DNA from 2 places in the Paenibacillus sp. MAHUQ-45 genome. Region 2 is predicted to be linked to the other one. Evidence: riboswitches for the same ligand, from Rfam matches in the RefSeq annotation. Region 2 holds a riboswitch; the other holds the start of a gene.
What was found. A riboswitch is a leader RNA that binds a small molecule or an ion and turns the genes downstream of it on or off. The one in region 2 is predicted to bind cyclic di-AMP.
Positions count from the first base shown of each region.

Region 1: it holds a riboswitch for cyclic di-AMP, as region 2 does, so the genes downstream of both, AC3Y23_RS15155 (TrkH family potassium uptake protein) here and AC3Y23_RS28245 (resuscitation-promoting factor) in region 2, are expected to answer to the same signal.

Region 1 covers NZ_JBYUPV010000006.1:149,712-152,861, reverse strand. The annotation lists gene AC3Y23_RS15160 (potassium channel family protein) at 1-619, opposite strand, end outside; gene AC3Y23_RS15155 (TrkH family potassium uptake protein) at 634-1,971, opposite strand; cyclic di-AMP (ydaO/yuaA leader) riboswitch at 2,083-2,260, opposite strand; gene AC3Y23_RS15150 (GntR family transcriptional regulator) at 2,526-2,909, shown strand; gene AC3Y23_RS15145 (ABC transporter ATP-binding protein) at 2,909-3,150, shown strand, end outside.
Region 2 covers NZ_JBYUPV010000022.1:48,036-51,185, forward strand. The annotation lists gene AC3Y23_RS28245 (resuscitation-promoting factor) at 142-1,323, opposite strand; cyclic di-AMP (ydaO/yuaA leader) riboswitch at 1,608-1,836, opposite strand; gene AC3Y23_RS28250 (TatD family hydrolase) at 2,036-2,806, opposite strand; gene AC3Y23_RS28255 (HD domain-containing protein) at 2,861-3,150, opposite strand, start outside.

The DNA.
Region 1 (3,150 bases), on a different contig from region 2:
AACCGATGACGACCATAATGTCACCTTCATGCAAGGAATCCAGCGCAGTCGGAGCGACGATAATCCCGCTCTCCCTGTTGATGGCAATGATGCTGCACCCGTATTTGGCGCGGGTATTGAGCTGGGACAGACTCTTGCCGTCCATACAGGATGGCACATTCATCTCGACAATTTTATAATCCTTGGATATTTCGATATAATCCAGCAGATTGGGCGTCACCAACTGGTGGGCCACCCGAACTCCCATATCCCGCTCCGGGAAAATCACCCGGTCCACGCCCAGTTTGCTCAAGGCACGTCCATGAAGAATAGATATGGCCTTGGCGACCACCTGCTTAACGCCAAGCTCCTTCAACAGAATGGCAGTCAGAATACTGCGCTCCATATTATCGCCAATAGCTACAATCCCGCAGTCGAAATTCCTAACACCCAGTGAACGCAAAATCCCCTCGTCCGTGGCATCCGCCATCACCGCATGGGTGAGCTTGTCGCTCATTTCCTCCACCCGTTCTTCCAGATGGTCCACTCCGAGCACCTCATAGCCCATATCCATCAGCTCAAGCGCCAGACTTGAACCGAAACGTCCCAGCCCAATTACTACAAATTGCTGTGGTTTCATCTCCCGTTAACTCCTTATCCAATAATCATTTTGCCTTCCGGATATTGATACAATGGTTTACCTTGTTTTGGGCCGAGTGCATAGGCCAGCGTCAATAGTCCCAGCCTGCCGGCGAACATGGTGAGGCAGATGAGAATTTTGCCAACCAGCGACAGCTCCGGAGTCAACCCCATGCTCAGCCCCACGGTCGCGAAAGCCGATGTCGTCTCGAACAGAATCTCCAGAAAGTCCCGTTCCTCGGTCGTCGAGAGCACCATGGATACAGAGACAATCAGCAGCAGAGCGAGCAAAGTAATGGTCAGTGCTTTGAACACCCGCTCCTGCGCCAGCCGGTAACGGAAGAATACAATATCCTCACGCCCGCGCAGCATGGAGATTACAGCGCCGATCATGATCGTGAAGGTCGTTGTTTTGATCCCGCCCCCAGTAGAACCGGGAGAAGCACCGATGAACATCAGAATTACGATGAAAAATTGCGAAGCCTGGCGCAACCCGGAAATATCCAGCGTATTCGCCCCGGCCGTACGCGGTGTGACCGACTGGAAGAATGCAGCCAGTATTTTACCGCCAATATTCAAGGAGCCCATGCTCCGGGGATTCGTAAATTCAAACACAAAAATGACGAGCGTCCCTGCCAGTATCAGCGCTGCAGTTGTAGACAGTACCACCTTGCTATGCAGCGACAGCCTGCGCTTGCGCCGATAATCAATAAGATCAGCGAGTACGATAAACCCAAGGCCACCGGTGACAATCAGGAACATCACAATCAGATTCACTACAGGATCATTGACATAGCCCATCAGGCTGCGGTAATGCCCGAACAGGTCAAAACCTGCATTGTTGAACATGGAAATAGAATGGAATAGTCCAAAATAAATCGCCTTGCCGAGCGGCATATCAAACGCCCAGCGTATCGACAGCAGCAGCGCTGCGCTCCCCTCGATCATGAGTGAATAGATCAGCACCCGGCGGATGAGCCGTACGATCCCTTCCATTGAGCTCTGATTCATGGCCTCCTGCAGGATGAGCCGATCGCGCAGCGAGATTTTCCGCTTTAAGACCAAAGCAAAGAGTGTTGCCATCGTCATGAAGCCCAGGCCACCAACCTGAATCAGGATCATAATAACGGTCTGTCCGAAAAGGGAGAAATACGTGCCAGTGTCCACAACTGCTAGACCCGTAACACAGGTAGCGGAAGTTGCTGTAAACAGCGCATCTATAAAGTTCAATGAATGTCCACTCCGGCTGGCAGCCGGAAGCATCAGCAGCAGTGTGCCAATCAGGATAATCGCTGCAAAACCGAGCACCAGCGTCTGGGGTGGAGAAAGCTTAAAAATGGTGAAACGGTTCAACTTAGGGAATGGCGGGGCCAAATCCTCACCTCTCACTATATAAATTGACGGTGTATTCCGTTAGATGCCAAACAAAAAAAGCACTGGAACACCAATGCCTCTCCCCTTGGTCCCTGCAGTGTTCTGAAGCCTACGAGGTTAGCTGACGGATTCGGGCGACTGCAGACTGCCCTATTCGTTCCCGGAACGAAATTCACCCCTGAAGATTGGCAGGCAAACCTACGTCTGCTTGCGCCTTTCTCTTCTTATGGTTCCCCCGTTTTCAATTGAAATTCGGCTTATATCTAATTGCATTCAAATTATATACGTTCTGTCCTGACATCACAAAGACACTATTAAGTATATTTGGATAAAATAATGTCTTAAAGAGAGACCGCGAATGCAGGGGACCCAGTTCTCATTCCTTTTCCGTGACTTGCCTGTAATTGCATCGTTTTTCACGGTTTCAAGGATATATAGAACTTTTAATCCTTGAAATTGTATGGTGAGGAATGATACACTACACACAACAAGTGTATGACCCATACCCATACACATTTTTTTAGGGGGAAGACATGGAAGAATCTTTGGAGCTGCTACCGCAGCAATTTCATATCAATCCCTCGCGTCCCATTTATGAACAATTCGTCGAAGCCATCCGAGGCCGGATTGTTACCGGACTTATCCCACCTGGCTCGCGTCTGCCATCTGTGAGGGATTTGGCAGCCGATCGGAGCGTGAATCCGACTACAGCTGCAAGAACCTATCAGGAGCTGGAGCGGATGGGCCTGATCGTCACCTATCGTGGACAGGGTACCTTTGTTACGAGAGATGAGGTCATCATCGAGGAGGCCCGCAAAGATATGATCCTGGAGGCCGTGCGGCAATTTAAAGCTGTGGGTGCCAGCCTGGGGCTGACAGCAGAGCAGATGCTACAATTTGATAAGGAGGAATCTTGATGCGTACGAATAACGATATTTCATCACTGCCAGAATACCCGGCAGCCGTCCAATGTCAGAACCTAACGCTTCGCGTGAGGAAAAAGACACTTTTGGACGACGTAAGCTTTCATATTCCCCGGGGTAGTATCACGGGACTGCTTGGCCCCAACGGTGCGGGCAAGTCTACCTTATTACGCCTGATTACTGGACTCGCTGCACCAGACTCCGGCTCCGTGAAGATCTTCGGTGAACCTGCTGG
Region 2 (3,150 bases):
AGAGGATTCGCTCCCCTTCTTTTTGGCTAAAGAATGTATAAGTGATGAGCGGTAGCTCTGCGATCATTTCATGAGCACAAGTTATTCTTAACTGCTACCCTCACTATAGCTGATTCAATGCAATTTTGCAAAAGCTCAAACTTAGTTAAGCTCCGGTTTTACAGGTCCAATCACATACACTGTACGCGACTTACGTCCGAAATTACGGGCATGGCTCAGTGAATCGTAGTAGACGTCCACCTTATTGCCTTTGATAGCGCCACCAGTATCTTCTGCACGGCGGAAGCCCAGGCCTTCGATATACACCCACCAACCGATCGGAATTACACTAGGGTCCACTGCAATCGTACGTCCTTCCGTTACGCGTGTGCCGGAGGCGGTACGGGTTCCAATACCGGGTTCTTCCGAAGAGTAAGCGGTCATCGACATGTTCTTAATTAATTTCTTGTATTCAAAATTGACACCTGATTTAGTGACGGTGTTGGTGCTCTTGGCACTGGTTTTAGTTGAAATAGAAGCATTGGCAGCTTTGGAATTAGCTGTTTTGGAAGTTGTTGTTGTTTGGGCCACTGTAACAGGTTTTGGGAGAGGCTTTGTGCCAACGGCGATAATCTTGTCTTTGGTCACCGTCTGTACTTCCTTCCCAACCATACGCATGGAAGCCAGTTCACCATCTTGATAGATCTTTTCGATGTGCTGGATCATGACGCCTGGTGCGCCCGCCTGTGCCACTCTGACTGTTCCCTTGGTAAGGGAGGGGTCTGCCGTCTTAATAACTCGATATGGCAAGTTCGTTGTCCGCTGTACAGTTTGTTTGTTGATGCGAACAATCTTGATATCCATATTGGCAGAGATGGTGGTATCTAGCGAAGGGAAAATCTTATCATGGCCTTCGAGGGCAATACCCAGCTTCTTGATGGCCTGACCGATTGTTTTCTCGGTCGTATAAAAAATCTTTTTTGCACCATCCGCAGTAAGGCTGAATGGCTGTGCACGGTTAATCACGACACGGTCGCCGTCTTTTATTTCATCACTAAGGCCTATAGATAGTTGATCATGCGGCTGCAGCGAAATTTGCTCTTTTGCTAGTGCATCACTGAGAATCGCTTCACGCGTTTCCAGAGACTGAATTTTCCCGTCTATTACTAAAGTGATCTGCTTGCTGCTTTGACCGTGTACGTACAGCAGAATGATCAGCGTGATCAAAATCGATAACACGCCGGCAAGTGAAAGTACGCGAAAATTCACTTGTTCCCACCGTAAAGCGTAAGACCTGCTGGATGATTGCGAATCATGGGATACTTCTGGTTGGAATACGCCCACTCTCTCCATCCTCCTTACATAGCCCCGTCGTCAGCTGTATACCAAGATGTCTGTAATCATTCGGACGAAACTATTCGAGATTGTCACAGGACACGCTATTTGCAATACCTTTGCGTCTCCTGCTCATGGATCGCCTGCCCGGCATAGTGCTCCCCCCACATCTGTTATATAACAGTATGCAGGGTACATTCGCATTATTCAAAATAAAAGAAGCCTAAAAAGAGTTCTATGAGGACTCTTTCGTGGCTTCTCCGATGTCAGAATACGCGGCTTATGCACGAGGTTTCCTCTCTTACTTTCGCCTACGGGGTTAGCTGTCGGGTTCGGACGAAAGAGAGACGCCCTATCTTGGGTCACCCGCTCACGGCGGTTGCCCTTAAATTCACCCCAAAGACCACGTAAAGAAATCAACTAGTGTCTGCGGCAATCTGAGCTGTACTTGATGTACTCTGCATGCGGCAAACAATATTGGTTCCCCCGTTCTCCATACAGAAGACTCAGCGAGACGATCCATGATAGCGTGAACTGTCACTATAACAACAGCTCACTGCACTGAAAAGATGATATCCTGTTTTGATGCATGTTGTAAAGGACGATTCAACCACGTTTACGCAAATATAAGGTTAAAATATTGTAATATTCGGTGGTTTTTTTGTTAAAAAAGTTTAATACATCGGCTATCCTCTATTTTTCACCGTGTTTTCTCCCGATTTCACTCAATGCCAAATCGTTCCAGCGCGTTCGCATACGTAATTTCAGCCAATTCCTCCCAAGTAATCCCTTTAATTTCTGCTGCAGCTTCTGCCACCAACTTGACATGAGCACTCTCATTTCGCTTCCCACGGAAGGGGTGTGGTGTCAGATATGGGGAGTCCGTCTCGATCAATAAACGGTCCAGCGGCGTCTGCGCCAGCACCTCTTTGGGAACCCTTGCATTCTTGAACGTTATCGGTCCTCCGAAGGATAAATGGAACCCCAAATCCAGGCACATTTTCGCTGTTTCCCAGCTACCCGAGAAGGAATGCATTACACCGCCAACCTCGTTAGCCTTCTCCTCGCGGAGAATTCGCACTACATCCTCATGGGCATCCCGATTATGAATACAGATAGGCATTTTCAGCTCACGGGCCAGTCCAATCTGCTTGCGGAAGACCTCGTGTTGCACGTCCTTAGGAGAGGTATCCCAGTAATAATCAAGGCCGATTTCACCAATGGCGACTACCTTCTTGTGACTGCACAGCGAGGCGATCCAATCCAGGTCTCCCTCTTTCATGTCGATGGCATCCACAGGATGCCATCCCACTGCTGCATAAATATAATCATACGCTTCCGCGAGCTGCATTGTGGTTGGAATCGTCTCCCGATTGAATCCGATATTGATCATTTTGCTTACACCGGCCTCCACCGCACGGGCAATCATCTGTTCGCGGTCCTCGTCGAATTGCGGAGCATCCAGATGGGTATGTGTGTCGAATAAGTACATGTACTGTTGTCCTCCCGGTCTTGATTTCTATATCTATCGATAACTATTCAGTCATTATTTGGCGAATATTTCAGCAATGGAATCAGGCAGTTTTGAAAGCGCCTTATTCAGCCTGTCTTGAGGAAAATACAGGTGATATCTTCCACGGTGAATACCGCTGATGGAACGTACAATATCAGAAACCTCCGAGATCTCTCGCAGCCGATCCTGCCGATCAAGCAGTAATATTTGGTTGCTGTCAAAACTGTCTCCCGGACGGAAAACGTCATATGGAAGATCTGTCGGAAAATCAATTTCCAGATCGTATTCGGGGTTTAGCCCCGCTTCGGCAAAGCTACGGCGGA